Regions from separate parts of the Streptacidiphilus albus JL83 genome, predicted to be linked through region 2. Evidence: riboswitches for the same ligand, from Rfam matches in the RefSeq annotation. Region 2 holds a riboswitch; each other region holds the start of a gene.

Region 1 (10,432 bases), 4.1 Mb from region 2:
CGTCCACGGCGCGCAGCGCCTGGAAGGCGACCATCCGGGCCGGATCCTTCTTCGGCCGCCGGTGCGGCCGCGGCGCGCCCTGCGCCGCCTTGGGGGCGTGCTTGCTCCTGCCCTTCGGGGCGCTGCCGGACGCGGGTGCTGCGGGGGTGCTCATTCGGGGCCTCATTCGAAGGTGCTGGCGTTGGTTATCGACTCGATCCTGCCGCGCCCGGCCGACCTGGACAAACGCGGTCGGCGGCGGGCGGCGCTACGCGCCCAGGCGCTCGCCCGGCTCCAGCCGCGAGCCGCGCGCCCAGTCGGCGGCCGCCATCCGCTTCTTGCCCTGCGGCTGGACCTCGCCCAGCTCCACCTCGTGGCTGCCGGTGCCGACCCGCACGGTGTTCTTCACCACCTCGATCTCGCCCGGCGCCAGCTCCGCGCGGCCCACCGCCAGCCGGACCGGTCCCAGCTTCAGCCGCTCGCCGCGGAACAGCGTCCACGCGCCCGGCGCGGGCGTGCAGCCGCGCACCACCCGGTCGATCCGCAGCGCCGGGACGGCCCAGTCGACCCGGGCGTCCTCCACGCTGATCTTCGGGGCCAGGCTGACCCCGTCGATCGACTGCGGCAGGGGCGTGAGGTCCCCGGCGTCCAGTCCGTCCATGGTCGCCGCCAGCAGCCGCGCGCCCGAGCGCGACAGCCGCTCCAGCAGGTCGCCGCTGGTGTCGTCGAAGCGGACCGTCTCGGTGACCGTCCCGTAGACCGGGCCGGTGTCCAGGCCCTCCTCGATCAGGAAGGTCGACGCGCCGGTGATCTCGTCCCCGGCCAGCACCGCGTGCTGCACCGGGGCCGCGCCGCGCCAGGCCGGGAGCAGCGAGAAGTGGAGGTTGACCCAGCCGAAGCGAGGGATGTCCAGCGCCGCCTTGGGCAGCAGCGCGCCGTAGGCGACCACCGGGCAGCAGTCCGGGGCGATCTCCGCCAGCCGCGCCAGGAACTCCGGCTCGCGCGGGCGGACCGGCTTCAGCACCTCGATCCCGGCCTCCTCGGCGAGCTGCGCCACCGGGCTGGCGACGAGCTTGCGTCCGCGCCCGGCAGGGGCGTCCGGTCGGGTGACGACGGCCGCGACCTCGTGCCGGGAGGCGATCAGCGCCTCCAGCGCGGGCAGGGCGGGCTCGGGGGTTCCGGCGAAGACGAGCTTCATGCGGTGCGGTGCCTCTCGGTCGGAAACGGCGGAACGGCAGAACGGTGGAACAGCGGGACGGAACGACGGGACGGGACGGCGGGCTAGAGCGCCCGGCCGAAGGTGCTGTGCGGGGAGAGCTTGACCGTCGGCGCCGCCTCCCGGGACCACTCCGACTCGCGGATGGCGCGGAGCGCGGCGCGGCGCTGCTCACGGTCGAGCCGGTCGATGAAGATCACCCCGTCCAGGTGGTCGGTCTCGTGCTGGAGGCAGCGGGCCAGCCGCTGGGTGCCCTCCAGCACCACCGGGTCCCCGTACTCGTTGAAGCCCTTGGCCACTACCCCGAAGGCGCGCTTGCAGTCGTAGGTCAGGCCGGGGAGCGACAGGCAGCCCTCGGGGCCGTCCTGCTCCTCCTCGCTGAGGTCCAGGCTCGGGTTGATCAGATGACCGGTGACGCCCTCGACGTGGTAGGTGAACACCCGTAGCGAGACCCCGATCTGCGGGGCGGCCAGGCCGGCCCCGGGGGCGTCCTGCATGGTCTCGGTGAGGTCCTTGACCAGGGTGCGCAGTTCCTTGTCGAACACGGTCACGGGTTGGGCGGTGAGCCGCAGTACCGGGTCGCCGAAGAGTCGGATGGGCTGGATCGCCACGTGCGGGCTCCCGTCATGTCGCGCTCGAATACGCCTGGGTGCGTGCAGAAGTACCTCGTGCACAGGCGAACCAGTCTATCGAGGCCCGGGGGCACATCGGCCCGCGATTGCGCACGCCCCCCGAGCCGGTCACGCGCGCCCACGCGCCCCTGGCCCGGCCGTTGGCGTGACCCGACGGCCCTCTGCGCCGTTGGTCAAGGCAGATTGACTGCCGTTTTCGAAAGGCTGAACTTCATCATGGCCGAACACGCCACCCACGACGCCCGTGCCAGGGCCAGCCTGCACCTGCTGGTGCGGGACATCGAGCGGGTGCGCCGCCAGGTGGACGCCCTGCGCACGCTCACCGCCCAGCTCGGCAACGTCTACCGGCCCCGCCGCCCCACCACCGCAGCCGGCTTCGTGGTCTACGGCCGCGCGCCCGCGCCCACCGTCCGGCTCGCCCAGGAGCTGCGCGACAGCGTCGAGGGCCTGGTCGCCGCCGCCGTCGAGTTCGACCGCTCGCTCGGCTTCTCCTGGGACTCCGTCGGCTCCGCCCTCGGCGTCACCAAGCAGGCCGTGCACCGCCGTTACGGCGTCCGCCGGCAGGCCGCCGGCGAGGGCGAGCAGCACGCCGGGCCCCGCTCCGCCGCCGCCGCGCTGACCGAGGTGCTGACCGGTCCGGCGCCGCAGGAGTCCTCGGCGGTCCCCGGCGGCCTGTCCCGCACCGTGCCCACCGCCCGGCGCGAGGCCGCCCCGCGCCCGCCCCCTCGGCCGCCGAGCTGTAGCGCCCGGTGCCGCCGCGTCCGAACCCGACCGCCGTCGACACCCGACGGATATCCGCCCCCGGCCGTCGCCGGGACCGAAGCCCGACCACTGCAACGTTCAACCGCTCCAACGCCGACCGCTGCCACGTTCAACCGCTCCGGCGTCCGACCGATCGAGCGCTCAGCCGATGTCCGGCGGGTCGATCCGGATCCGTACCGGGTCGGTCTGCCTGCGGGCCAGCCGGGCGGCGTGGGCCGCCTTCAGTGCGGTCGCCAGTGCCGCCCCCCGGCCCGGGGCGACCCGCAGCAGCACCCGCTCCAGCCGCTCCGGCGCCACCGCGGCCGCGTCAGCCCCCTCCTGCGCCCGCGCGGCGCGCGGCGCCGCCACCTCCACCGGCCCGAGCACGTCCGCACCCTCCGGCAGCCGGATCAGCGACAGCAGGTCCGCGACCGCTGCCGGACTGCCCGTCAGCGAGGCCATCCGCGACACCGGCGGGAACCCCAGCTCGGCCCGCTCGGCCAGCTCGATCCCGGCGAAGCCCGACGGGTCCCAGCGCACCAGCGCCTGCACCGGCCGCAGTGCGGCGTCCGCCACCACGACCACCCTGCCCCCCTGCTCCTGCGGGCGGACCAGCGCCGCCGCGCCCAGCCAGCGGCGCAGCGCCTCCTCCCCCGCCCGCAGGTCGGGACGGTTGAGCAGGGCCCAGGCGTCCAGCAGCAGCGCCGCCGCGTAGCCGCCCTCGGCGACCGGCTCCGCGCCCGGGGTGGACACCACCAGCGCGGGCGTGCCGGGGACGGCCGCCAGCACGCCGTCCCGGCCCGAGGTCCGCACCGGCACCGCCGGGAAGGCCCGGCCCAGCTCGTCCGCGGTCCGGCGGACGCCGACCACCTGGGCCCGGAGCCGGGTCGAGCCGCACTCCGGGCAGTGCCAGTTCGCCTCGGGCCGCCCGCACCACGCGCAGTGCAGCACCGCGCCCGCGTCCCTGGCCTCCAGCGGCCCGGCGCAGGCGGTGCAGCGCGCCTGCTCCCGGCAGCGGGCGCAGGACAGCCGGGGGACGTAGCCCCGGCGCGGCACCTGCACCAGCACCGGACCCTGCAGCAGCGCCTCGCGCGCGGTCCGCCAGGCCAGCGTCGGCAGCCGGGCCGCGTGCGCGGCGGCGTCCGCCGCCTGCTCGAAGTCGGTGACCGTGCGGACCAGCGGCGCGGCCCGGCGGACCTGCTCCCGCTCCCCGGCCAGCGGCCCGGCCCAGCCGGTCCGCAGCAGCTGCGCCGACTCGACGGTCACCGCGAAGCCGCCGATCAGCACCGCCGCCCCGGCCTCGGCGGCGCGCAGCAGCAGCACGTCGCGGGCGTGCGGGTAGGGGGCGTGCGGGTCGCTGTGGCTGCTGTCGCCGTCGTCCCAGACCGCGACCAGCCCCAGGTCGGCGACGGGCGCGAACATCGCCGCGCGGGTGCCGACCACCGCCCGGACCGTGCCCCGGCTGACCGACAGCCAGCGCCGGTAGCGCTCCTCCGGGCCGTGCTCGGCGGTCAGCGCGACATGGCGGCCGGGGCCGAGCTGCTCCCGCAGCGCGGCGTCCAGCTGGGCCACCGCCCGGCCGTCCGGCAGCAGCACCAGCGCGCCGCGCCCGCCGGACAGGGCCGCTGCCACGGCACGGGCCAGCTCCTGCGGCCAGCCGCCGCCGGGCAGCGCCGTCCAGACCGCGCGCGGCGGCTCCCCGGCGGCCAGGGCGGCGAGGAACTCGGGGCCGTTGGGGTAGCGGGACCAGCCGCCCGGCGCGGGCGCCGGCGGCGGCGGCAGCGGCTCGGCGGCCGGCTCGGCCTCGGGCCGGTTGTGCTTCGGCGGGATCGCCAGCTGGAGGACGTCGGCCAACGTCCCGGCGTAGCGGTCGGCGACCGCCCGGCACAGCCGGAGCAGCTCGGGGGTGAGCACCCGCTCGGGCGAGAGCACCTGGCTGAGCGGCGCCAGCGGCCCGGCGAAGTCGCTGGTGGCCCGGCGCTCCACCACGTAGCCGTCGATCAGCGTCCCGCCCTCGCGCCGCCCCTGCCCGCTGACGACCCGTCCGCCGAAGCGGACCCGGACCCGGACGCCGGGCTGCGCCGCCTCGTCCAGCCGCGCCGGGACGGAGTAGTCGAAGAACTGGTCGAGGTGCGACAGGCCCTTGTCGACGACGACCCGGGCCACCGGCAGCCGGGTCGAGGAGGCCGCCTGCTTCGGCTTCGACCTGGCCCGCCGCAGCTCGGCGCGGACCAGCTCCAGCTGGACCGGGGCGCTGTCGCCGGGATCGGCCGGGGCGGGGTCGGGGGCGGTGGGGTCGGCGGTGGGCATCACTCCAAGTCCTACCAGAGGACGCCGACATTCCCGCTGCCCGCTCCGCCGGGTGGATGCGGCAGGGGTGGGACACCGGGGTGTCCCACCCCTGCGGGCGGCGCTGCCGACGGAGCGTCAGCCGCTGACGGCCACCTGGACGATCTTGACGATGACCAGGATCATCGCGACCGCGAGGTAGCTGCGGAGGGCGCTCATGCCGATCTTGCGGCCGGTGGCCATGACCGGGCGGGTCAGCGTCTCCAGCGGCGGCATCCGCCAGTCGTCGCGACCGGAGCGGTCCAATGGGGCCTCCCCGCCGAAGGCAGGGGAAGGGTCCTCCTTGGTGGCGGTGCGGCGCCGGGTGAAGGCGTAGCCCGCGGCCAGCACCCCGGCCACGCCGCAGGCGGCCATGATGTCGAGGATGGCGCCGGCGGTGATGTCAGGGAACAGCACCGAGGCGGTGAGGATGACGGACAGGGTCACCAGGATGCCCACGACCGCGGCGGTGAAGGCGTTGGTCCGCGGGCCGTTCACCCACGGGCCCAGCACCTGGCGGTCGTTGCAGAGCAGCAGCAGGAAGACCGTGGCGGACGGCAGCAGCACCCCGGCCAGGGTCTGCACGCCCTCGGTGAGCAGGCCCAGCGGCGAGCCGGGGATCAGCACGATGGCCGCGGCGGCGGCCACCAGGGCGGCGTAGACGGCGTAGAAGCCCTTCGCGCCCTGCACGCCCCGGTGCAGCGAGTGCTTGATGCCGAAGACGTCGCCGATGGCGTAGGCGGTGGAGAGCGAGACGGCGAAGGCGCCGATGATCGAGGCGTCCAGCAGCGCGATGGCGAACAGCACCCCGGCCACCTTGCCGGCGTGGGCGGCGATGCCGGTGGCCAGCCCGCCGGCGTCGGTGAAGCCACCGAAGTCCTTGGTGCCGGCGAAGGCCGCGGCGGTGGCGCCCATCAGGGCCGCGCCACCGATGACGACGATCACGATGCCGATCCACAGGTCGGCCTTCTCGTACTTCATGAAGCGCGGGGTGATCCGCTTGTCGATGACGTAGGACTGCTGGAAGAAGAGCTGCCACGGGGCGACGGTGGTGCCGACGATGCCGATGATCAGCAGCATCACCGTGGACAGCTGGCCCGCGCCGCCCGGCATGTCGGGCACCACGAAGTCGTGCGCCATCTGCGAGGTCTTCGGGTGGACCAGGAAGTAGATCGGCACCAGCAGCAGCGACCCGGCGCACAGCACGATGGCGATGCGCTCGAAGCGGCGGAAGGAGCCGGTGAACGCGGAGGCGATGATGATCGCCGCGGCCAGCACCACCGCGGCGGTCCTGGGCAGGCCGAGGTAGCCGGCCGCCAGGGTGATCCCGATGAACTCGGTGACCAGGGTGAGCGCGTTCAGGATGAACAGGTCGATGACCGAGAAGGCGCCCCAGAACTTGCCGAAGCGCTCCAGGATCAGCCGGGCGTGGCCGACGCCGGTGACCGAGCCCAGCCGCAGCACCATCTCCTGGTTGACGTAGAGGACCGGGACCAGCAGGGCCAGGGTCCACAGCAGGTGGGTGCCGTAGTTCTGCCCGGCCTGGCCGTAGGTGGCGAACGCGCCGGCGTCGTTGTCGCCGACCATCACGATCAGGCCGGGGCCGACGATCGCCAGCAGCGTCCTGAGCTTGGCGGACAGACCCCGGCGCTCGCCGTGGTCGCCCAACTTGATGGTGCCGAGCGCGCCGTGGATGTCACCGAGGTGGGCGTCGTCCAGTACCGCGGTGCGGGTCGTGTCGATGGTGGTGGTCATGATGATCCCTCCCTGACCCCCGTCGGGGGCGGTTGGAGGGCATGCAGCAGCCATCCGTCCTGCGGCGGCGGACGCGCAGGACAGGCCGATCGCCCGGGGGGCGCAGGGACAGGTGGTTACCGCATGCCGGAAGAAGACAAGGTCAGGCATGGTTGACGGGGGCGTTTGTGCCCCGGACTATCGCAGTCCATCTCTCGCCTCCCTCCGGTCGGGACGCGACGCGCGCGCCCATGCGGCAGGGGGAACGCCAGGAGCGCACAGCACTCCCGACACACCCCAACTCGTCAGAGCTTTGGCACTCCACGGCGTAGCGCGAGCCCCCGGAGGGTCCGCATGCGCAGCCACTTGGCCTCAACCCTTAGGTCGGGAAGAGGTGTCCTGATCCGGAGCGTCTCTCGACGGGTGGGATCAGTGGCCTGTGTCCGTGAAGACGCCTCACCGAACGAGGTGTCTGTTGAAACAACCTTCGCATTATGAGCCTCTGGGGAGCGACCGGTCAACTCGACCCCGCGGCTCCCCGGTGCCCGGCGCTCCGGTTCGTGAGCAGTCGTCAGCTCTTGGGTCCGGCGGCGGCCGTGGCAGGGGCGGCGGGGCGCCGGGCGGGGACGCCCAGGTCCTGGCCCTCGAAGTGGTGGGCCTCGCCGCGTCGGCGGGTCAGCACCGCGAACAGCACCCCGGCGCCGATCAGCACCAGCAGGATGTAGTCGATCGAGGGGCCGATGGCGGTGGGCCCGTAGACGAAGAACCCGATCAGGGAGGCGCCGAACATCGCCGTGGCCAGGGCCGAGGCCACCAGTAGCGCCCGGTGCCGGTGCGGCGGCGCGTCCGTCTGCCCGTGGCCCTGCCGGTGGCTCTGCTGGTGGACGCGGCGGAGGAACACCGTCGCGGTGAGCGAGTCCAGGAAGAACTCGGCGACCAGGAAGAACCCCGCGGCGGAGAGCACCACGCCGAAGAAGGTGGAGACCGAGGGGAAGAGCAGCTCGGCGGCGACCACCGCGAGCGCCGCCCCGAGGGTCCAGAGGGTGGCGGCCTGCGGAACCCGGCGGGCGTTGACGCGGCCCAGGCTGCGCGGCAGCAGTCCCTCGCGGCCCATGGAGAACAGGGCGCGGCTGAGGATGTAGGTGGTCAGCCACAGCCCGCCGGCGGTGGAGGCCAGCACCGGCACGAGCATCAGCCAGGGTGCGCCGGGCACCAGCCGGTCGCCCCACACCGCCATCGGGTTGTCGGCCCCCGCCAGGTCCTTCAGCGGGGTCTCGGCGAACATCAGCGGGTAGAGGAGGGCGTAGAAGCCGAGGGCGAAGAACACCCCGACGATGCCGCCGGTGCCGGGGTCGGTCCGGGGCCGCTGGGCCTCCTCGGAGGCGAAGCTGTCGATCTCCCAGCCGTCCAGGATGGTCGCGGCGACGACCGTCACGGTGACGATCCCGCCGATCGGCGCCGGGCCGAAGTGCACCGGCACGTGCAGCGCGGGCCAGCGCACGGCGCCGATGACCACGAGCGCGGCGACCGCCACCAGCTCCAGGACGAGGAACGCCTTGGTGATCCGCGCGGTGGGACTGGCTCCGCCCAGGAGCGGGATCAGCGCGAAGCCGACCCAGCCGGCCCCGACCGCGAGTTGGACCAGCGCGGAGGGGTGGCCCGAGGGGTCGAGCAGGGTGGTGGTGTAGGTCGCCGCGGGAATGATGATCGGCGGGATCGAGGCGAAGTAGGCCAGGATCAGGATCCACGCCTGGAAGCGGGAGGCGCTCGGCCCCATCACCCGGCGGGACCAGTGGTAGGACGCCCCGGCGTGCGGGAAGTGCCGGTTGAGCAGCCGGAAGACGAAGGCGGCGATCACGAACGGGACGGTGATCACCAGGATGGCCGGCAGGGTCCACCAGCCCGCCAGGCCGGCCATCACCCCTCCGGTGGCGGCGATGCTGAACAGCGGCCCGACGCTGGAGACGGACAGTGCCACCAGGTCACGGAAGTGGTGGACCTGCGCCAACCCCTGCTCGGCCATCCGAACCATCCCCACCCTGCGAACGCGCCACCCCTGCGGCGAGGAAGGAGGCCTGGACCCGGCGCCTTCGAGCCTCGCGGCGGCGCCGGGCAGACCTTATCTACCGTTTATACGCTATTGCAAGATTGTCGCAATAGCCCCGCCCGGGGTGGCTACCCGCGCCGGGTCCGGCCGACACCCCCGTGTCGGCCGGACCCGGACCTCAGCGGCGCGGCAGCCGGCGGCGGTAGCGCACCAGCCCGAACCCGGCGAGGAGCAGCGCCCCGCCGAAGGCGGCGGCCGGAAGCACGGTGGCCCCGGTGGCCGCGAGGCCCGGCCGACCCGGGAAGCCCGGGAAGCCCGGGAAGCCCGGGTGCCCCGGGTGGCCCGGGTGGCCCGGCTGGTGTCCACGGTGGTGCAGCACCGGGATGTGGACCCGGCAGCCGGGGTCCTTGGAACCCTGGGCGCAGTTCGACTGGCCCGAGACCACCAGGTTGTTCAGCGACTCCATGGTGTGGAAGGCCTTGTGCACCCGCACCTGGTACTGGAAGTACGCGTGCCGGCCGGCCTGGATCTCGCCGGTCCAGACGATCCGCTTCTGCGCGGCCTGGAAGACGGCGCTCGGCAGGCTGGAGGTGAGCGACCCCGGCACGAAGTCGGCGTAGTTCAGCACGCCGCCCAAGTAGTCCGTGACCACCGGCAGTTCGCCGGCCGGGAAGTCGTTGTCGCCGATGTTGGCGAAGGCGACCCGGTAGGTGACCAGCTGGCCGGGCGCGGCCACCGCCCGGTTGGCCGACTTCTTGACGATCAGCTTGGGCTCGTCGGCGGTGACGTCACAGCTGTCGGTCACCGGGTTGACGGTGCAGGCTTCGATCAGCGGAACGGTGCTGGTCGGGTCCCCCGGCTGGACCGGGGCCCGCCGCGGCAGCTGCAGCGCGAGCGGCATCGAACGCTGGTTGGCCCCGTGCTGGACCAGCGGCGGCAGGGGGTCGCTGAGGTCGGTGCCGCCGTGGTGCGGGTAGAGCGCCCGGACGATGTTCTCCAGCACGCTGGTGTGCGGGGGAAGCGCCTCGGCCCGGATGGACAGCTTGATGGTCACGGTGTCGCCGGCAGGCAGGTCACCCCGCCACTCGACGTAGGGCTTGTCGACGGTGACCGTCCCGGTGGAGGCGGTGGCGTCGGCGTCGTAGACGGAGTCCTTGACGATCAGCGACATGTCGTCCTCAAGGCCCGCCTGCCGGACGCCGGTGAAGTCGACGGTGCCGGTGTTGTGCGCCGTGATGACGTAGTCGATGTGGTTGCCCGGCTCGACGTCCTCCGTGTTCTCACGCTTGGTCACGATCCAGCTCGGCGAGCCGAGCTCGACGTGGCAGCCGGCCTCGGCCCCGGTGAGGCAGTTGCTGTTCGGCGCGGTCACGGCGTCGACCAGGCGTCGCGGGCCCAGGTCGGGGTCGTTCGCCACGACGGTGTAGGTCATGGTGACCGTCTCCCCGGGAGCCAGCGCGCCCGTGGTCCACACCAGGTCCGGCCGGTGGTAGCGGACGTGGCCGCTCGTCACCGCGGCGTTGTTCTGGTAGACCCCGTCGCTCAGGTCACCGCGCAGGTGGTCGGTGACCGTGGCCGGCGGGCACGGGTCCGTGCCGGCGTCGGTGACGGTGACCGTGTACCGGACCGTCTGGCCGGGGAGGTAGTAGTCACGGTCGGCCCGCTTGTGGACCACGATGTGGCAGTTGGTGGGGCAGGGCACCCCGGCGCTCGAAGCCGGCGCGGCGGGGTGCGCCCCGACGGCGGGCGCGGCGG
Region 2 (10,432 bases):
CCTGCGCGGGCGGGTCCTGGTCGGGCCGCCGAGCATGCGGGTGCTCGGGGTCCGGCGCTCGGTCCGGGCGGAGCTGCCGGAGCAGGCGGACCTCTCGCCGCTGCGCCACGCCTGCGACCTGGCCGAGGCCGAACTGGAGGCCGCCCGTGCCGAGCAGGCCGCCTGGTCGACCCAGATCGAGCACATCTCCGCGCTGCGCGCCGTTCCCACGCCGACCCGCCGGGGCGACCCGCCGCGCAGCGCGCCCACCGAGGCGCTGCTGGAGCTCGCCGACTTCGTCGACGCCCGGCTCGCCGAACTCCAGCAGCAGCTGTTCGTGGCGACGGACGCCCTCGACGAGGCCGAGCGGCGCGCCGAGTCCGCCCGGCGGCGGCTGGACGAGGCGTCCACTGCGCAGCCGACCGGGCCGGTGCGGACCAGCACCAGCGCCACCCTCACCCTGGCCTGGGAGCCGGCCGAGCGGGAGACCGTCAGCCCGGAGCCCGGGATCGGCGAGGCCGTGCTGGAGCTGGAGTACTCCGTTCCGGGCGCGACCTGGACCCCGGCCTACCACCTGCGGCTGACCGGCATCGAGGGCGACGCCCCCGGCGGCAGCCTGGCCATGCGGGCCTCGGTGGCCCAGCGCACCGGGGAGGACTGGACCGGCGTCCGGCTCGGCCTGTCCACCGCCGACCTCCGGCGGCGCACCGAGCTGCCGGTGCTGTCCTCGCTGCGGATCGGCCGTCGGCAGTCGCGGCCCGCGCCGCCGCTGTGGCGGGTCCCGCCGGAGGGGCTGCCCACCCTCTTCGCCGGCTACGACGCCTTCGGCCGCCCGGCGGGCGGTGCCGGCCCGGAGGCCGGGCGCGCGCCGATGCCCGCCGTCCGGCGCGCCCGCATGCTGGCGCGCCCGGGAGGCGGACCGGCGGGCGGCCCGGCCGGCGGTGGGGCGGACGCGTACGGGGCTCCGGCGCAACCGGTGCCCGGGCCGCCCGGAGCGGCGCCGACCGGGCGGCCCCAGCCGGCCCCGCCCCCAGCGGCACCGGTCGCTCCGTCGGCGTCGGGACCGTCCCGCAGCGCGGGGGCCCGGGCGCCGATCCCGGTCACCTACACCTCGGCGGTCGCGTCCGCCCTCCCGTCCGGGCCCCCGGCTCCGGGCGCGGCCTTCGCCGTGGAGGGGCTCCACTCGGACACCCTCCCCGGCAGCGGCGCGGCCCTCCCCGGCGAGGGACTGCGCGACCTCGACCGGCTGGTGCTCGCCGGACCCGACGAACCGGCGTCCGCACGCGGCCGGTTGCGTCCCGAGAACGGCGACGGCGCCCCGGCCGGGCCGGTCCCGCTCGGCGCCGTCGCCGAGTCCCGCTCCCGGGCGGAGGCCGTGGCCCGGCTCGACCTGCCGCCGAACAGCGTCCCGGTCCGGCACTCCGCCGGGTCCTTCGACTACCGCTACGACGCCGCCGCACCGGTCGACGTCCCCTCGGACGGCGCCTGGCACTCGGTCCCGGTCCGCGAGTTCCCGGTCGAGCTGGAGGTCGAGCACGTCTGCGTGCCCGCGGTGGACGCCCGCGTCTACGCCGCCGTCCAGCTCCGCAACAGCAGCGCCAACGCCCTGCTGGAGGGTGCCGCCGAGGTCACCGTCGACGGCGAGTTCCTGCTCGGCACCGCCCTGCCGACGCTCGCCCCCGGTCAGCGGCGCCGGGTCGGGCTCGGGATCGTGGAGAGCATCCGGGTCGCCCGGCGCACCAGCATGCGCGAGTCCACCGCCGGTCTGCGGTCCGGGACGACCGTGCTGGACCACGGCATCGAGATCGAGCTCGCCAACCGGCTCGGCCGAGCCGTCACCGTCGAGGTGCGCGAACGCGTCCCGGTCGGCAACGAGAAGGACATCCGGATCGAGGAGAAACCGGCCTCGCCGCCGTGGACCGCCGTCCCGCCCGAGGAGGACGAGGAGCACCAGCGCGGGCTGCGCCTGTGGCGGGTCACCCTGCCCGCGCGCTCCGGCATGGTGCTGACCGGCGGCTACGAGATCCGGATCCCGGCGACGAAGGCCGTGTTCGACGGCAACAGGAGGACCTGAGATGCCGCCCGAGTTGGTGACGCCGCTCCCGGTCGCCGCCGTCACGCTGCTGGAGGACCGCGCCGAGGTCGAGCGCCGGGCCGTGCTCGACCTCGCGCCCGGCACCCACCGGTTGCGCCTCGGCCCGGTCACCCCGCTCGCCGTCGACCGCTCGCTGCGGGCCGAACTCATCGGCCCCGAAGGGACGGTGACATCCGCCGCCACCGTCCTGGACGCCCGGCTGGTCCGCCACTGGACCCCGCCACCGGTCGGCGACCCCGGGCCCGACGCCTCCGAGCTGCGGCAGCGGGTGCACCGGCTCGGGGTCCGGCTCCGGGAGGCCGAGGCGCACCGGCTGCGGGCCGTCAGCCGGCTCGCGGTACTGGAGCAACTGCTCGACGAGCTGCGCCGGGACATCGGCGAGTCCGTCGGCGCGGGCACCCACGCCTTCGAACGCTGGTCGGGCGAGCTCGACCGGGCCTACGCCGCCCACCGCGACCGCTCCGAGGAACTGCGGTTGGTCACCGTGCGGTTGACCGAGCTCCGCAGCGAGCTGTGGCAGGCCGAGGCCGCCCGCGACCGGGCCGAGGAACCGCCGCCGGTGCTCACCGCCCATGTCGAGGTGGTGATCGAGGCCAGGACGCCGCTCGCGGCGGCCGACCTCCGGCTGCGGCACCTCGTCCCCTGCGCCCTCTGGCGCCCCGCCTACCGCGCCACCCTTCTCGACGACTCCGAGCTGCGACTGGAGTCCGACGCCATCGTCTGGCAGCGCACCGGCGAGGACTGGACCGAGGCCCGGCTCTCCTTCTCCACCGCCCGCTCGACCCAGGCCGCCGAACCGCCGAAGCTGCGGGAGGACGTCCTGCTGCTGGTCGACCGGACGCCGGAGGAGCGCCGCACCATCGAGGTCGACCTGCGGGAGGTTGAGATCCAGACCCTCGGACCCGGCGACAGCACCACCGACCTCGACGCCGCGCTCACCCTCCCCGGGGTGGACGACGGCGGTGAGGCCCGGCTGCTGCCCGCCCCGGCCCCGGTGACGGTGCGCAGCGACGGCCGCCCGCAGCGGGTGCACCTCACCGACGCCCGGCTCCCGGTCCGCACCGAGTACGCCTGCGCGCCGGAGCTGTCGCCGCTGGTCTCCCAGCTGGCCCGGTTCCGCAACGGCACCGGCCAGGTCCTGCTGTCCGGACCGGTGGACCTGGTCCGCGCCAGCGGCTTCGTCGGCCGGGGCGAACTCCGGTTCACCGCCGTGGACGCGGAGGCCGAGCTGTCCTTCGGCAGCGAGGACACCTTCCGGGTGGTCCGCAGCGTCCAGGAGACCCGCGACACCGGCGGCCTCAGCGGACGCACCGTCATCTCCCGCACGGTACTGCTCAATGTCTCCCGCTTCGCCCCGCCCGGCTCGGCCCCGGCCACCATCGTGCTCCGCGAACGGATCCCGGTCTCCGAGCTCGCCGCCGTGGAGGTCCAGCTGGTCAAGGAGCAGTGCGACCCGCCCCCGGCCGAGCTCGACGCCGACGGCATCCTCCGCTACGACCTCACCCTCGCCCCCGACGCCCGCCGCACCCTCAGCCTCGCCTACGAGCTCACCGCCGCCCGCGCCGTGGCCCTCTGAGGCCACGCCCCGCGCTCCGACGCACGCAGAAATCCCCTCGGGCTGTCCCGGGGGCGCGACCTACGCTGACGGCATGACGGGAACTCACAATGACTTGATCCGAGCACAGTTCGGGGTCCGGGCCGCGACCTTCACCGACGCCGGCTTCGCCGCGCGCGGGTCGGACTGGATCCTGGAACGGCTCGCTCCTGCGGCTGACGAGCAGGTGCTGGATGTGGCCGCCGGCGCCGCCCACCTGGGGCGTGCGCTGGCATCCCGGGTGAACCATGTCAGCGCCCTCGACCCGACCCCGGCGATGCTTGAGCAGGGACAGCGGCTCGCGGCCGCAGGCGGCCTGCGCAATCTCACCTTCACCGTCGGCGACGCGGCCGGACTGCCCTATCTGGACGGCCAGTTCGACCTGGTGGTGTGCCGACTGGCGCTGCATCGGGTGGCCGATCCGGCGACGATGGTGCGGGAGATGGTCCGGGTGACGCGTCAGGGCGGCCGGATCGGACTCGTCGACATGATCGCCGAGGCGGACCGGGCGTCGGCCGAGGAGGCTGACCGACTGGAACGCCTGCGCGATCCGAGCCACAACCGGACCCTGCCGCTCGCCGAGGTGCAGGGCCTGCTCGTGGCGGCCGGCGCCGCCCTGGCCTCGACCGCCCTCCGCGACGAGGATCTCGACCTGGAGGACTGGCTGGCGCGCAGCAGGACCCCGGACCGGGTGAGCGCCCAGATCCGGGCACGGTTCGAGGAGGAACTCGCCGGCGGCTCGGCGACCGGCCTGCGCCCGGTGCGCGGCGCTGACGGCGCCCTCAGGTTCACCCACACCTGGGCCGTCGTGACGGGCAGCCCGCGCGGCTGAGGAGGGGGTGGGCCCGGCCGGGCCGGACGCCGCGCCAGGACGGCGTCAGTCGTCCAGCCCGGCCCGCCCGGGTGGCACCGTGTGACATCCCCATGGTGCCGTGTGATGCCAAGGTGAACTCAAGTAGAGCCATCATTGACCTGCTCTGATGCCAATGGGAGCCAATAGTGCTTGCGATGGAGCCAGTGTGGTGCCACTCTAGAGCCATCGAGCTCACCGCCTGCGGAGAGATCACCGCCCGCGGCCGCTGAGCCGCAGCCCTTGAGGAGCACTCATCATGACCGACCTGGCCATCGCGGCGAACGGGTTGCGCAAGTCCTACGGCGACAAGGTCGTGCTCGACGGCATCGACCTGGCCGTGCCCGAAGGAACGGTCTTCGCCCTGCTCGGGCCGAACGGGGCCGGCAAGACCACCGTCGTGAAGATCCTCTCCACCCTCATCTCCGCCGACGGCGGTCGGGCCCGGGTCGCGGGCCACGACCTGGCCGCCGATCCTTCCCCAGGCTCTTCGAGCAGGGGAGGCCCCATGGCGGTGCGCGCCGCGATCGGCGTCACCGGGCAGTTCTCCGCCGTGGACGGGCTGATCACCGGCGAGGAGAACATGCTGCTGATGGCGGACCTGCACCACCTGCCCCGGCGCGAGGGACGGCGGGTCGCCGCCGACCTGCTGGAGCGCTTCGACCTGGTCGAGGCCGCGAAGAAGCCCGCCTCCACCTACTCCGGCGGCATGAAGCGCCGACTGGACCTCGCCATGACCCTGGTCGGCAACCCCCGGATCATCTTCCTCGACGAACCGACCACCGGCCTGGACCCCCGCAGCCGCCACAACATGTGGCAGATCATCCGCGAACTGGTCTCCGACGGCGTCACCGTCTTCCTCACCACCCAGTACCTCGAAGAGGCCGACCAGCTCGCCGACCGCATCGCCGTCCTCCATGACGGCACGATCGCCGCCCAGGGCACCGCCGACGAGTTGAAGCGACTCGTCCCCGGCGGACACGTCCGGCTCCGCTTCACCGACCCCACCGCCTACCGCGACGCCGTCTCCGCGTTCCCCGACGCCACCCGCGACGACCAGGCACTGGCCCTGCAACTCCCCAGCGACGGCAGCCAGCGCGACCTGCGCACCGTCCTGGACCGGCTGGACTCCACCGGCACCGAGGCCGCCGAACTCACCGTGCACACCCCCGACCTCGACGACGTCTTCTTCGCCCTCACCGGCAGCACCGACATCCCCAACCAGGCCACCCGACCGGCCACCCGGCCCGCCCAGTCCAAGGAGAACGTCCGATGAGCGCCCTGTCCCTCGCCGCCCGCGACTCGTCCACCATGCTGCGGCGCAACCTCCTGCACGCCCGGCGCTACCCCTCCCTCACCCTGAACCTGCTGCTCACCCCGGTCATGCTGCTGCTGCTCTTCGTCTACATCTTCGGCAACTCGATGAGTGCGGGCATCGGCGGCGGGGGCCGGGCCGGCTACATCACCTACATCGTCCCCGGCCTGCTGCTGATGACCATCGGCAGCACCGTGGTCGGGACCGCGGTCTCGGTCTCCAACGACATGACCGAGGGCATCATCGCCCGCTTCCGCACCATGGCCATCCACCGCCCCTCGGTCCTGGTCGGGCACGTCGCGGGCAGCGTCCTCCAGTCGATCGTCAGCGTGGTCCTGGTCGGCGCCGTCGGCGTGGCCATCGGCTTCCGCTCCCCCCACGCCGGCCTGCTGCACTGGCTCGCCGCCTTCGGACTGCTCGTCCTGTTCGCCCTGGCCCTGACCTGGATCGCCGTGGGCATGGGCCTGATCAGCCCCAACGCCGAGGCCGCCAGCAACAACGCGATGCCGCTGGTCCTGCTCCCGCTCTTCTCCAGCGCCTTCGTCCCGGTCCACACCATGCCCGGCTGGTTCCAGCCGGTCGCCCGCTACCAGCCCTTCACCCCCACCATCGAGACCCTCCGCGGTCTGCTCCTCGGCACCCACATCGGCAACGACGGCTGGCTCGCCGTCGCCTGGTGCGTCGCCCTCACTGCACTCGGCTACTTCTGGGCGACCTCGAAGTTCAACAGCGACCAGAAGTAGTGGCCGCGACCGAACCGCAGGAACACCGGACGGCAGGGCCCTCGGATCACGAGAGCCCTGCCGTCGTCGCGCAGGCCGACCGTCCGGGCCGGGCAGGTCAGCCGGCGGAGCCGGAGATCGCCAGCTGGACCAGACGGATGATCACCAGGATGGTGGAGAGCAGCAGGTAGGAGCGCAGGACGCCCATGCCGATGCGGTGGCCGGTGGAGAAGACCGGGCGGGTGAGGGTGTCGAGCGGCGGCATCCGCCAGTCGTCGCGGCCGGTGCGGTCGACGGGCTCGACCGCCTTTCCGCGCTGGAGCCAGAGCCGGGCGGCGGCGTAGAGGATGCCGAGGACGCCGGAGGCGGCGAGGATGTCGAGGATCGCGCCGGCGCTGATGTTCGGGTAGATCACCGAGGCGGTGAGGATCAGCGAGAGCACCACCAGGATGCCGACGACCAGAGTGGTGAACGCGTTGGTGCCACGGCGGTTGGTCCAGGGGCCGAGGACCTCGCGGTCGTTGCAGAGCATGAGCAGGTAGACCGAGGCGGAGGGCAGCAGTACCCCGGCCAGGGCCTGGACGCCCATGGTCAGCAGCCCCAGCGGCGACCCCGGGATGAGCACGATCACGGCCGCCACCAGCACCAGGCCGGCGTAGACGGCGTAGAAGCCCTTGGCGCCCTCGACCCCCCGGTGCAGCGAGTGCTTGATGCCGAAGACGTCGCCGATGGCGTAGGCGGTGGAGAGCGAGACGGCGAAGGCGCCGATGATCGAGGCGTCCAGCAGCGCGATGGCGAACAGCACCCCGGCGATCTTCCCGGCGTGGGCGGCGACGCCGTGGGCCAGCCCGGACGCGTCGGTGAAGTTGCCGAAGCCGCTGGTCCCGGCGAAGGCGGCGGTGGAGATGCCCATCACCGCGGCGGCGCCGACGACCACGATGGCTATGCCGATCCAGAGGTCGGCCTTCTCGTAGTTCATGAAGCGCGGGGTGATCCGCTTGTCGATGACGTAGGACTGCTGGAAGAAGAGCTGCCAGGGCGCGACGGTGGTGCCCACGATGCCGATGACCAGCAGCATCACCGTGGCCAACTGGCCGCTGCCGCCCGGCAGGTCGGGCGTGACGAAGGAGTGCGCCATCTGCGAGCCGGCCGGGTGGATCATGAAGTAGAGCGGGATCAGCAGCAGCGAGCCGAAGCACAGGGCCATGGCTATCCGCTCGAACCGCTTGAAGGAGCCGGTGAAGGCCGAGGAGATGATGATCGCCGCCGCGAGCAGCACCGAGGGGATCTTCGGCAGCCCGAGGTAGCCGGTGGCGAGGGTGATCCCGATGAACTCGGTGACCAGCGTCAGGGCGTTGAGCAGCAGCAGGTCGATGACCGAGAAGGCGCCCCAGAACTTGCCGAAGCGGGCGAAGATCAGCCGGGCGTGGCCGACGCCGGTGACCGCGCCGAGCCGCAGCACCATCTCCTGGTTCACGTACAGCACCGGCACCAGCAGCAGCAGCGTCCACATCAGGTGGGTGCCGTAGTTCTGCCCGGCCTGGCCGTAGGTGGCGAAGGCGCCCGCGTCGTTGTCGCCGACCATCACGATCAGGCCGGGGCCGACGATCGCCAGCAGCGTCTTGATCTTGGCCGACAGGCCGCGCGGTGCGTGGTCGTCGAGGCGGATGGTGCCGAAGGCGCCGTGGATGTCGCCGAGGTGGGCCTCGTCCAGCACGGCGGAGCGGACCTGGCCGGTGGGGTTGATCGTGCCGGTGGAGCTGATGGGCGTGGTCAGGGTTGCATCGGTCATGACAGGCCTCCCGGCCCCCGGAAAGGGGGCGGTACGGGACACAGGGCAGCCATCGGTCCCCGCACACGGGCATGGGCGCATGGGCAGGAGCAGGACGCCGACGAGTCGTCACGAGGCGGATCGGGCCACGGGGGTGACGCTGTGGAGGTCGGTGTCCGGTGAGGGGTGGTTACCGGGTGCCGGATGAGAACGGGAACAGGCGAAAGAGGGGCCTATGGTGGCCCGGACTACTGCTGCCGCAGTCCATTGACTTTCGCCTCCTCCCGGCCGGGACGCCCCGAGGGCGTCAGCGGACTCGCAAGGAGCGGACCGGTCGTGCGACCGTCGAGGCCGCTCCGGTACACCCCAACTCGTCAGAGCTTTGGCACTCCACGGCGTGATCCCCGGAAGGGGAAGCCACTTGGGATCACCCCTTAGGTCGGGGAGACCTGTCCTGATCCGGAGCGTCTCTCGACGGGTGGGATCAGTGGCCTGTGTCCGTGAAGACGCCTCACCGAACGAGGTGCCAGACACACAGATATAAGTACAGCGTTAAGCATAGCCCCTGGCGCCGGGCCTCCATGCCCGGTTTCCGGGAATTTCCGGCTTCGGTAGGTGTGAACGGGGTGAGAGAGGGGGAATGCGGTACGCCCTCGCACGCGTGGTGTGCATCACAGGGCCGGCGACGGGAGGCGGTTCTGCGGCGCACCCGGGGGCGTCCGGTGGTGTGACGGATGCTGCGCCCGGGAACAGGGGGTGCAGAGGGGAGGGGGTGCCGTGCCGACTGCGCCGGTGACCGTGCTCGTCGTTCTGCTCGCACTGCTGGGGGCCGCGGCCGGGCCGCTGGTGGTGCACGTCTGCTGGCGGCTGTCCGTGCCGAGCGGCGAGCCGCACCGCAGCCACTGCCAGGACTGCGGCGCGGACTGCGGCGCTCCGCCGTCCCGTCCGCCTCGACTGCGCTGTCCGGGCTGCGGCCGGCGGCTCGGGCCGGCCGTCCCGTGGGTCTCGCTGCTGACCGCGCTCGGCTGCGCGGCGGTCGGCTGGCGGATCGGACCGCATCCGGCCCTGGCCGCCTACGTCCTGGCGGTGCCGGCCGGAGTTGTGCTGGCGGTCGTGGACGCGGGCTGGAAGCGGCTCCCCGACGTGGTCGTGCTGCCGCTCTACCCGGCCGTGGCGGCCCTGTTGGGCCTGGCGCAGCTGACCGACCCCCAGCACGGCTCGCTGGTGCGGGCGTTGGCGGCGATGACGGCCCTCGCCGGGGTCTTCTTCCTGCTGGTGCTCGCCAGCCCGGCCTCGCTCGGGCTCGGCGACGTCAAGCTGATCGGGGTGCTCGGGCTGCTGCTGGGCTGGCAGGGCTGGCGGGAGGTGCTGACCGGCACCTTCCTGGGCTTTCTGCTGGCATCCTGCGCCGCGGTGTTCCTGCTGGCCGGCCGCCGTGCCGGACGGCGGGACACGCTGCCCTTCGGGCCCTTCCTGCTGCTCGGGGCGCTGGTGGCGCTGCTGCTCTGAGGGCCGCCGGGTCACGCAGAATCGAATCTCCGCTCCCGTTGTTGCACGGGTGGTCGAATCAGGACGCGGCGCTGTTCAACGACCGTGCGACTCCCGACAGCATCGGTAACTCTCCGTACCGGGTCGTCTACAGGGTCTACGCTGTCACTTGCGAAGCCGCACCGTCCGGATCCCGGCTACGCCTGCACGGTCGCCGTATCCGCGCAGGCTGACAGCGGAGGAGCCGCAGACATGGAGAGCACCGTCAACACGAGAGTCCATGAAGAGAAGTGCCGAATCGTCAGGCCGCGCGGTGAGCTCGACCTGGCCAACGCCTCCGCCTTCGGCGGCAGCCTCGGCGGGTTGGAGGCGCCGGGCGGGGTCGGAGCGGCCGGGGGGCCGGAGCCGCGCCTGGTCGGTGTCGAGCCGCCCTGGGACGTACCGAGGGTGGTCGTCGACCTGACCGAGGTCACCTTCATGGACCTCAGTCCGCTGCGTGAGCTGCGCGTCGCCCTGGTCCGGGCCGAGCAGCACGGGGGCTGGGTCCGGCTGGTGCACAACCACCCGGGGATCGACCGGCTGCTGCACGCCACCCGGCTCGCCGAGGTGTTCCCGCGC
Region 3 (10,432 bases), 2.7 Mb from region 2:
CACGTGCTCTGCGAGAAGCCGTTCACCGCCAACGCGGCCGAGGCCGCCACCGTGGCCGCGGCGGCGAAGGCGTCCGGGCTGGTGGTGATGGAGGCGTTCCACTACCGCTACCACCCGTTGGCCGAGCGGATGCGCGAGATCGTGGCCGGTGGCGAGCTGGGCGGGCTGCGCTCGGTGGAGGTCTCCATGTGCTTCCCGCTGCCGCTCTTCGGCGACATCCGCTACCGCTACGACCTGGGCGGCGGCGCGCTGATGGACGGCGGCTGCTACGCCCTGCACTGCCTGCGGCTGCTGGGCCAGGGCACCCCGGAGGTGCTGAGCGCGCGGGCCACGCTGCGCAGCCCGGACATCGACCGGGCGATGACCGCCGAGCTGCGCTTCCCCGGCGGGGCGAGCGGCCGGATCACCGCCTCGATGTGGTCGCACCGGCTGCTGGACTTCACCGCCCGGGTCGTCGGCGAGAGCGGCGAGCTGAGGATCACCAACTACCTGGCGCCGCACATCTGGAACCGGCTCACCGTCAGAACCCCGGCCGGCACCCGCCGGGAACGGGTGCACGGCGGCCCGACCTACGGCTACCAGCTGCGCGCCTTCACCGAGGCGGTGCTGCACGGCGGCCCGGTGCTGACCCCGGCCGAGGACGCCGTGGTCACCATGGGCCTGATCGACGACATCTACCGGGCCGCCGGGATGCGGCCGCGCGGCGAGACCCCCACCCCCCAGGTCTAGCCGGCCCGGTCGGAGCCGGCACGGCGGGGCTCAGGCCAGTCCCTGGTGCTCCGGGTGCGGGCCGTTCTCGTCCAGGTGCCAGTGCAGGTCGCGGAGGCCGGCCTCCAGCGAGAGCCGGGTGATCACCTGCTCCAGCGCCTGGGTGACGTCGCCGCTGACCGCGACCGTGGCCTGGAGGCTGGTGCAGTCCGCCTGCTCCCGGCGGGCCCGCAGACCGGTCGGGGTCAGTCCGGAGGAGGTCAGCGCCTGCAGCAGCAGCGCCCTGATGTGGGTCTCCGAGCGGCGGTCACACTCCAGGTGGACGGTGGCGTGGACCTGGGAGTCGGGGTCGGTGCCGGCGGCGGGCGCGTGGTCGAGCAGCCGTCCGGCGGGTCGCAGCACCACGTGGATGGCGAGCACCGCGAGCGTCCCGAGGACGGCGAAGGCGAGCTGGCCGGAGGCGGCCAGGACACCGACGGCGGCGGAGCACCAGAGCGTCGCGGCGGTGTTGAGGCCACGGACGCCGGCCCCGTCGCGGAGGATCACCCCGCCGCCGAGGAAGCCGATGCCGGAGACCACGTAGGAGGCGACCCGGGTGGGGCTGCCGATGTCGTGGACGGCGACGCTGTAGAGCACGAACAGCGTGGCGCCGGCCGCCACCAGCGCGTTGGTGCGCAGGCCGGCCATCCGGGCCCGCCACTGGCGTTCGACGCCGATCAGGGCGCCGCAGCCGACGCCGGTGGCCAGGCGGAGCAGGAATTCGGTGGTGGTCAGGGCGTGCACGGCGGCACCTCCTCGTCGGGGGTCGGACGGTGGTCAGGGGTGGAACGGCGGTGGGGACGCCGGGCGATCCTGATGATGGCCAGGATCGCCGCCGCCGCGAGGGAGGCGCGCAGGGCTAGCGTCTGCCGACCGGGGACGCGGACGGGCATGGGTGCTGCGGCCGCTCACGGCCCGGACCGCTCCGACGGCAATCCATGTCTCTCGCCTCCCTCTGGTCGGGAACGCACCGGTGGCGTCCGAACCGCAGGGGGAACGCCAGGAGGGCAGAGCACTCCCGGCACACCCCAACTCGTCAGAGCTTTGGCACTCCACGGCGTAGCGCGAGCCCCCGAAGGGTCCGCATGCGCAGCCACTTGGCCTCAACCCTTAGGTCGGGAAGAGGTGTCCTGATCCGGAGCGTCTCTCGACGGGTGGGATCAGTGGCCTGTGTCCGTGAAGACGCCTCACCGAACGAGGTGTCTTGTCTCAGCAACACGCCCATGATGCCCAACCGCCGCACACCCGTCAATCCGGATATAACGGTCCCATCCGGCGACGGGGTGTGACGTTGCGTCAGGAGGACTCGCCCGCCCCGCCCGCAGCCGCGTCGGCGACGGCCGCCGGGTCCAGGCCGAGCTTCTCCGCGATCCGGGCCAGCAGGGCCTCCTGCGCCGCCAACTGGAGCTGCACCGAGGCCACCTCGTGCAGGGTCGCACTGGCGTCCTCGAAGGTCGCCTCCGAACGCTTGTCGGCGGCCGCCGCCTGGACGTTCTGGCCGACCATGATCACCGACAGCAGCACCAGCTGGAGGAAGGTCTGGGCCACCCAGGAGACCACCGCCGCCAACCCGGCCTTGATCGCGTCAGGCAGGCTGATCAGGTCGAAGAGCGCGAAGGCGTAGGCGCACCACATGCTGCCGACGGCCTGGGTGACGATGAGCGCCACCCTGGTGTTGAAGCGGGTGATCGCGCTGTCGCGCGGCATCTGGTCGACGACCTTGACCGGACCCCGGGCCTTGCGGTCGGCGATGCGCGGATGCGGGACACGGTGGGACGTCGACATGAGCTGACTCTCCGTCATGAGAATTGCGGCGCTTACCATGCGGTGGGGAGACCCCGGCGTCATCCTGCCACCCCCGGCAGGGGCTGCTGGTCGCCGGGAGCGCCCCCGTAGTCGACCGGAGTGGGCAGGCTGGAACAGATGCTCTCGTCGCCGCTCCGGCTCTCCGCGCCCACGCTCGGCGAGGCGGAACCGACGGCACTGGAACTCGGCCCGGGCGTGGGCGTGTTGGTGAGATTGGCCGGCGCGTTGCCACCGAGCACCAGGGTCAGCCGCTGGACGCCGGGGTCCGCCCGGAGCACCGCCCCGGGGATGTCCGCCGCCAGCGCCCCGGCCTCCGCCGCCTGTCCCGCCGGGTACGTGATCTCGGTGGTCGGATTGGAGCCGGGGACGTCGCCGCCGACGGTCGCCCGCACACCCTGGGCGTCGAGCGCGGCCACCGCGTTGGCGGCCAGCCCGGGCGTCCCGGTGCCGTCGTCGACCGTGACCTCGACCGCCGACAGCGGCACCCCGGTCGGGGAGGTCGAGGGCGAGGGCGAAGCCGCGGGCGCCGCCCCGGCCCCGGGGTCGGACCCGGCCGTCGTCCCGAAGGCGGTGGCGGCGGCCGAGCCCGGCAGCGGCTCGTCCGCCCGCAGGTCGTTCCAGACCTGGGCGAAGTCCTGCCCCGGGACCACCCGGTTCCGGTCCAGCGGGTCGAACTCGTAGGGCGCGGTGATGTACTGCATGTACCGGGAGTTGAGGTCCTTGACGCTCCCGACCAGCGACACCATGGCCGTCGGCGAGTCCAGTCCGCTGTCCACCGTCAGATTGGCGGCGACGTCGCTCGCGATCCGGAACAGGGTGACCGGGTCGGTCAGCGTCCCGTTGCTGCTGAGCTTCCGGAACAGCGAGGAGGTGAACATCTGCTGCATCCGGATCCGGCCCAGGTCGGTGCCGTCACCGATGCCGTGCCGGTCCCGGACGAACTCCAGCGCCTGGGGGCCGCTGACCGTGTGCACGCCGGGGCCCAGCACCAGACCGCTGTAGTCCGGGTCGTTGATCCCGGGCGGGGGCACGCACACCTGCACTCCGCCGACGTCGTCGGTCAGCTGCTGGAAGGCGTTGAAGTCGATCTCGACGAAGTGGTCGACCCGGATCCCGGTCGTCTCCTCCACCGTCGCCACCGCGCAGCTCGGCCCGCCGAGGCTCATCGCCGCGTCGAACATGTCGCCGTCCGAGCCGGGGACCAGGGTGGCGCTGGTCCGGTTCCCGATGCCGATCCGGGCGTTGCACTGGGGCCTGGGCACGATCAGGTCGCGCGGGATCGAGGCCACCACCGACCACCGCCGGTCGGCGCTCAGGTGCACCAGCATCGCGGTGTCCGAGAGGTTGGTGCCGTTCTTGGAGGAGTTGCCGAGATTGACGCCGTGCTGGCCGTCCCGGGTCTGCGAGCCCAGGACCAGGATGTTCAGCGGGGTCTGGCCCTCGGCGTTGGGCTTCGACGCGGCCGGACGGTGGGTGAGCCCGGAGAGGCTGATCGACTGGATCCGGCCGAAGATCCGCTCGTAGCCGTAGGCCCCCAGACCGACGGCCACCACCAGCACCCCGGCCGCACCCACGCCGACGATCTTCAACCGGCGCCGCCGCCGGGCCGCCCGGGCCTCGCTGCGCCCGCTGCCGCCGCCTGCCGAACCCGCCGCAGCGCCCGCAGCGCCCTCGTCGGCGCCGTCCTCGCGAGCCTCGCCGGCCCCCGGGCCGCCATCAGCCACCATGCTCCCCGTCGCTCCCTCTGCGCACCCGCCGCTATTTGCATGGTTGCGCAATGTAGCAACTGTATGCGGATCGCCCGGGCGCCCCGACCGGGAGCGCCCCGCGGCGCCGTGCGCAGTCGTCCGACCGGCCTAGTCCGGGGACAGACCCGGCAGGCCGCTGTCTTCCCCCACCGGTACCGGCTTTTCCCCGCCCCGCCCTCATCCCCTGGGACGAGCCCCCGGAACCAGCCCTGGCTCCGGCTCGGGGACAAGCTCAACCCGTGGGGCGACGTGGCACACGAATGGTCTGGTTATGGTTCTCGGGTGAACTGGATCCTTCCGTGAACGCGGCCCTGCTGGCCGTGAACCCGACGAGCGGCTCCTCGCTGCTCTCCTCCTTCGGAGCACTCGCCGTCCTCGTCGTCACCTTCATGGAGTCGGGTCTACTGGTCGTCGGATTCTTCGTGCCGGGCGACACCCTGCTCTTCCCGGCCGGAGTCTTCTGCGCCACCGAGGTGACCAAGGGGCCGCAGTTGACGCTGTGGCAGGTGCTGCTCTGTGCGGCGGTGGGCTCGCTGGCCGGCACCCAGTTCAGCTACTACCTGGGCCGACGGGGCGGCCAGGCCGCGCTGACGCAGATGAACAGCCGCAAGCTGAAGGCGGTCCTGGCCCGCAGCGAGGAGATGCTCTCCCGCTACGGCTACCGCAAGGCGATCGTCATCAGCCGCTTCGTGCCGATGGTGCGCAGCGTCCTCGGCCCGGCGGCCGGGATGCTCCAGGTCCCGGTGCGGACCTTCACCCTGTGGCAGGTGGTCGGCGGGCTGGCCTGGACGCAGAGCCTGGTGCTGGCCGGGTTCTGGCTGGGCGCGGCGGTCCCCGGCGTGGAGAACTACCTGCTGCCGCTGGTGGGCACGGTGGTGCTGGTGTCCATGCTTCCGGCCCTGCTGCAGCGCCGCCGCCCCCGACCGCAGTCCGGCCCGCAGGGGCCGTCGGACCCGGCCCCGGACAGGACCGGGGCCGACACCTCCGGGGCCGACACGCCCGGGGCCGACACACCGCCGACGGAGCAGCCCGGCCCCGGCGACGCGCGCCGGTAGCGCGCCGCCGGGGCCGGGTCGGCCGACGGCTCAGTCCGCCAGCACCTCGGCGACCAGTTGCCGGGCCTCGTCCTGGACCCGGGTCAGGTGGTCCGGGCCGAGGAAGCTCTCCGCGTAGATCTTGTAGACGTCCTCGGTGCCGGAGGGGCGCGCCGCGAACCAGGCGTTCTCGGTGCAGACCTTGAGCCCGCCGATGGCCGCGCCGTTGCCGGGCGCGCGGGTGAGCACCGCCGTGACCGGCTCGCCGGCCAGGTCGCCGGCGGGTACCCGTTCGGGCGAGAGCGCCGCCAGGACGGCCTTCTGCTCGCGGGTGGCCGGGGCGTCGACCCGGGCGTAGGCGGGGTCCCCGAAGCGCGCGGTCAGCGCGGTGTAGTGCTGGGACGGGCTCTGCCCGGTCACCGCGATGATCTCGGAGGCCAGCAGCGCCAGCAGGATGCCGTCCTTGTCGGTGGTCCAGGGGCTGCCGTCACGGCGCAGGAACGAGGCCCCGGCGGACTCCTCCCCGCCGAAGGCGACCTCGCCGCCGAGCAGCCCGTCGACGAACCACTTGAAGCCGACCGGGACCTCGACCAGTTTCCGGCCCAGGTCGGCGGCGACCCGGTCGATCATCGAGGAGGAGACCAGGGTCTTGCCGATCCCGGCCGCCGGGGACCAGTCCTGACGGTGGGTGAAGAGGTAGGAGAGGGCGACGGCCAGGTAGTGGTTGGGGTTCATCAGCCCGGCGTCGGGGGTGACGATGCCGTGCCGGTCCGCGTCGGCGTCGTTGCCGGTGGCGATCTGGTAGTCGGCGCGCCGCTCGATGAGCGAGGCCATCGCGTAGGGCGAGGAGCAGTCCATCCGGATCTTCCCGTCCCAGTCCAGGGTCATGAAGCGCCAGGTGGGGTCGGTCTCCGGGTTCACCACGGTGAGGTCGAGCCGGTGCTCCTCGGCGATCCGCCCCCAGTAGCCGACGGAGGCTCCGCCGAGCGGGTCGGCGCCGATCCTGACCCCGGCCGAGCGGACGGCGTCCAGGTCGACGACGGACGGCAGGGCGGCGCTGTAGGCGCCGAGGAAGTCGTACCTGCCGGTGGTGTCGGCGGCCAGGGCACGGCTGTAGGGGACCCGCCGGACCTCGGCGCCGCCCTTCTCCAGGATCGCGTTGGCCCGGTCCTGGATCCAGCCGGTCGCGGCCCCGTCCGCCGGGCCGCCGTGCGGCGGGTTGTACTTGAAGCCGCCGTCGGCGGGCGGGTTGTGCGAGGGGGTGACCACGATCCCGTCGGCCAGGCCGGGGCCGTCGGTGCGCCCCCGGTTGTGGGCGAGGATCGCCAGCGAGACGGAGGGGGTGGGCGTGTAGCCGTCCTCGGTGTCGAGCAGCACGGTGACGCCGTTGGCGGCGAGGACCTCCAGCGCGGTGGCGCGCGCGGGCTCGGACAGGGCGTGCGGGTCGATGCCGAGGAACAGCGGGCCGGTCGTGCCCCGGGCGGCGCGGTACTCGCAGATCGCCTGGCTGGTCGCGGCGATGTGGTCCTCGTTGAAGGCGGTGGCCGAGGCGGATCCCCGATGGCCGGAGGTGCCGAAGGCGACCCGTTGGGCGGGGTCGGCCGGGTCGGGGGTGAGGGTGTAGTAGTCGGTCACCAGTCTGGCGATGTCGACCAGGTCACTGGGTCGCGCCGGCTGTCCTGCTCGCGGATGCACCATCATCGCTCCTCGGGAGGGCCTGATTTGTGCTCATGCTACGGCCTCGAACTGACGCCCGGGTCTCACCGCAGGGTGCGGCGGGGCCGGGGCGCCGCCCGGCGCACGACAGCCGGGTCCCGACCGCGCTGGACGCGGTCGGGACCCGGCTGTCGACTGCGGGTCAGGAGCCCTGGATCAGCCCTTGAAGGCGCCCAGGCCGTCCGGGGTGCCCAGCCCGGTCGGGCCGTCGTAGCCGACCTCGGCGGTGCAGAGGTAGGCCGGGGAGCAGCTGGCGGTGGAGCCGGTGGTGACGTCCCACAGGCCGGACGGGTCGGCGTAGAGGCCGGCCGCCGCGTAGTTGGCGCTGGAGGCGCCGGCGTCCGCGTAGACCGAGGCGATCAGCGGGGAGGCGACGCTGGTGCCGCCGAAGACCTCCCAGCCCGGGTCGCCGCCGTAGTTGTCGTACACCGCGACACCGGTGGCCGGGTCGGCGACCGCCGAGACGTCGGCCACGGTCCGCTTGGAGCAGCCGGTGTCCTTCTGCCAGCTGGGCTTGGCGTCGTAGGCGGAGCAGCCGGAGCCCGCGCCCTCGGTGGACGAGGTGGACCAGACCGACTCGGTCCAGCCGCGGGCGTTGGAGGCGGTGCTGAGCGAGGTGCCGCCGACCGCGGTGACGTACTGCGAGGCGGCCGGGTACTCGACGCCGTAGCCGTCGTCACCCGAGCTGGCGGTGATGTCGACGCCGGGGTGGTTGTAGTACTTGGTGTCGTAGCTCGGGTCGGAGCTGGACTCCGAGCCGCCGTAGCTGTTGGAGACGAACTTGGCGCCGAGGGCGACCGCCTCGTTGACGGCGGTGCCGAGGTTGGCGGTGGTCGCCGACTTGGCCTCGACCAGGATGATGTGGGCGTCGGGGGCTATCGCCGAGACCATGTCGATGTCGAGGGACTCCTCCTCGGCCCAGCCGGCGTTGGCGGTGGGCAGCGAGGTGGTGCTGCCGGTCTGGCTGACCTGCTTGAAGCAGCCGCTGGCGACGGTGCAGGCGGGAAGCCCGTACTGGGAGCGGTAGGTGGCCAGGTCGGTGGCGGCGTTGGGGTCGTTGTAGGCGTCGACGATGGCGACGGTCTGGCCGCTGCCGCCGCCGGCCGGGAGGTTGTAGGCGCTCAGCAGGCTGCTGGGGCCGTAGCCGGAGGGGGTGGCGTTGGGGGTGATCCCCATCGCGTGGACGTGCTCGGTCGTGTTGGTGACGCGCAGCGCATTGCAGGCCATCTCACCAGCGGTGCGGACCATGGCACAGGATCGGACCCAGGAGGCCGTGCCGTGCGCGGCGGTGGTCGCCGCCCCGGCGGGAGCGGCCGCGGCGAGGCCGCTGAAGGCCAGCGCGGCCGTGCCGAGCAGCGGGAGGATGATCCGGCGGGGGGACATGGTCAGCGGGTTGGTACGCAACGTACTGCCTCCAGGAATGGTTGGACCGGGGACATGCGTGGTGCGGCCGCGCAAGGCTGGGCAACTCCTACGAGGGGTGGTCCGCAGGGGGAACCCGCTGCCTCCCCGTTCCGGGGTGGCAGCTTGGCGAGAACCATAGTGAGTTGACAATGACTCGACAAGACCCAACGGGAACCCGACCGTCTGCTTGGCCGTCAGCCACCGGCCGCCTTCCCGTCACCTATCGGTCACCGCAGGTCAAATGCCCCTTCGAAGCCCGCGACCGACCCCGGGAACGACCCCCGGCGGGGCCGACCGGGACCCCGGAAAGCCCGTATGCGGACGGTCTCCCGACCGCCCGCAGGAGCGCATCGGGACGGGCCGCCTGACGATCCATCAGCGGTGCGCGGCGGTCGGACGCCGGCCGCCGGCGACGCCCGGGAGGCTGCCATGGACACGATCGGGTCACGATGCGCGGGTGCTCCGTCCCGGCCGTCCCAGCCGCCCCGCCCTCCTCCCGCGCCACCCGCGGCCCGCTCGTGCGCCGGCCCGGACCCGCGCCGGAACCCTCCCGGCGCTGCGCCAGACGCGGGAACGGGACGGGCCGCCCCGGCGTGGCGACCGCACAAGGAGGTGCGCCGCAGGTCAGCGGGGTCATGATGGCGCTATGCGACTCGACCACGTCTCCTACGCAGTGGCCCGGGACAGCTTCGTCTCCACGGTCCAATGGCTCGGCTCGGCGCTCGGCGCATCGTTCACGGACGGGGGTGTCCACCCGCGCTTCGGAACCCGCAACTTCGTGCTCCCGCTGGCCGGCGGCACCTATGTCGAGGTGGTGACCACCCTCGACCACCCGGCGGCGGACCGTGCGCTCTTCGGCCGCGCCGTCGCCCAGCGGGCCGAGGCCGGCGGTGGCTGGCTCGGCTGGGTGGTGGGCGTCGACGACATCGCCCCGATCGAGGCCCGGCTCGGCCGGACCGCCGACGACGGCCACCGGGTCCGCCCCGACGGCTTCGACCTGCGCTGGCGCCAGATCGGCGTCCGCGACCTGATCGAGGACCCGCAGCTGCCCTACTTCCTGCAGTGGCTGGTGGACCCCGAGGAGATCCCCTCGGCCTCCCCGCGCACCGCGACCAGGATCGACGGGCTGCTGATCTCCGGTGACCCGAAGATCGTCGAGGACTTCCTGGGCACCCTGGCCGACCACGACCATCCGCTCGACGAGACCCAGGTCACCTGGTCCGACGGCGAGGAGACCGGGCTGGTCAGCGTCGAGTTCGCCACGGCCAACGGCCCGATCGTGATCTGACCGGTCCTCCACCCCCCGGCAACTCCGCAGCCACCCGCCCCTTGTCCATGTACCCCCATCAGGACGCCGCCGAGTAACCCCTCGCAGGCCCGACCTGCGGCGATCCGCGTCCTCCGGTGCCCTGCCGCGTGGACGCGGACCGCCGGTGTTTGGTGTACTCAGTGCACCACCGGATGGTGGCGGAGAACCGTCCGACGAGGAGAGCGGCACAGGTGGACGACAACGACAGTGCGGGAACCGGCCCGTCCGACCTGAGGGCGGACTGCGGCAACTGCTTCGGGCTGTGCTGTGTCGCCCTCGTGTTCACCGCCTCCTCCGACTTCGCGGTCAGCAAGCCCGCCGGAACGCCCTGTGCCAACCTCCAGCCGGACTTCGGCTGCGGCATCCACGCCCGACTGCGGCAGAGCGGCTTCACCGGCTGCACCGTCTACGACTGCTTCGGCGCCGGCCAGAAGGTCTCCCAACTCACCTTCGGCGGCCGGGACTGGCGGCAGGACGCCGACACCGCCCGCCGGATGTTCGACGCCTTCCCGCTGATGCGCCAACTCCACGAACTGCTCTGGTACCTGACCGAGGCGCTCACCCTGGAGCCGGCCCGGCCGCTGCACAGCGACCTCGCCCAGCTCCGCGCCGAGACCGAGGACCTCACCCAGGGCGGTCCGGAGGCGCTGGCCGCCCTGGACCTCCCG

The links. Region 2 has a riboswitch for magnesium ahead of BS75_RS25720 (NRAMP family divalent metal transporter). Riboswitches for the same ligand answer to the same signal wherever they lie in the genome.
Region 1: linked by a shared signal. The riboswitch ahead of BS75_RS07475 (NRAMP family divalent metal transporter) and the one ahead of BS75_RS25720 (NRAMP family divalent metal transporter) in region 2 are both predicted to bind magnesium.
Region 3: linked by a shared signal. The riboswitch ahead of BS75_RS37145 (MgtC/SapB family protein) and the one ahead of BS75_RS25720 (NRAMP family divalent metal transporter) in region 2 are both predicted to bind magnesium.

What each region holds. Positions count from the first base shown of each region.
Region 1 is NZ_JQML01000001.1:1,738,690-1,749,121, forward strand. Features, by position in the region: gene BS75_RS07450 (RsmB/NOP family class I SAM-dependent RNA methyltransferase) at 1-154, opposite strand, end outside; gene fmt (methionyl-tRNA formyltransferase) at 248-1,177, opposite strand; gene def (peptide deformylase) at 1,261-1,806, opposite strand; partial or broken gene BS75_RS50065 (hypothetical protein) at 2,044-2,397, shown strand; gene BS75_RS07470 (primosomal protein N') at 2,731-4,878, opposite strand; gene BS75_RS07475 (NRAMP family divalent metal transporter) at 4,996-6,651, opposite strand; M-box (ykoK) riboswitch at 6,920-7,105, opposite strand; gene BS75_RS07480 (APC family permease) at 7,202-8,653, opposite strand; gene BS75_RS07485 (DUF7927 domain-containing protein) at 8,856-10,432, opposite strand, start outside.
Region 2 is NZ_JQML01000001.1:5,864,172-5,874,603, forward strand. Features, by position in the region: gene BS75_RS25695 (DUF4139 domain-containing protein) at 1-2,053, shown strand, start outside; gene BS75_RS25700 (mucoidy inhibitor MuiA family protein) at 2,055-3,650, shown strand; gene BS75_RS25705 (class I SAM-dependent methyltransferase) at 3,724-4,500, shown strand; gene BS75_RS25710 (ATP-binding cassette domain-containing protein) at 4,778-5,794, shown strand; gene BS75_RS25715 (ABC transporter permease) at 5,791-6,576, shown strand; gene BS75_RS25720 (NRAMP family divalent metal transporter) at 6,674-8,347, opposite strand; M-box (ykoK) riboswitch at 8,685-8,856, opposite strand; gene BS75_RS25725 (prepilin peptidase) at 9,104-9,835, shown strand; gene BS75_RS44775 (STAS domain-containing protein) at 10,067-10,432, shown strand, end outside.
Region 3 is NZ_JQML01000001.1:8,544,567-8,554,998, reverse strand. Features, by position in the region: gene BS75_RS37150 (Gfo/Idh/MocA family protein) at 1-729, shown strand, start outside; gene BS75_RS37145 (MgtC/SapB family protein) at 760-1,491, opposite strand; M-box (ykoK) riboswitch at 1,768-1,953, opposite strand; gene BS75_RS45215 (DUF1003 domain-containing protein) at 2,044-2,532, opposite strand; gene BS75_RS45210 (LCP family protein) at 2,592-4,280, opposite strand; gene BS75_RS37130 (DedA family protein) at 4,601-5,356, shown strand; gene pgm (phosphoglucomutase (alpha-D-glucose-1,6-bisphosphate-dependent)) at 5,387-7,033, opposite strand; gene BS75_RS37120 (S53 family peptidase) at 7,208-8,434, opposite strand; gene BS75_RS37115 (VOC family protein) at 9,102-9,743, shown strand; gene BS75_RS37110 (pentapeptide repeat-containing protein) at 9,956-10,432, shown strand, end outside.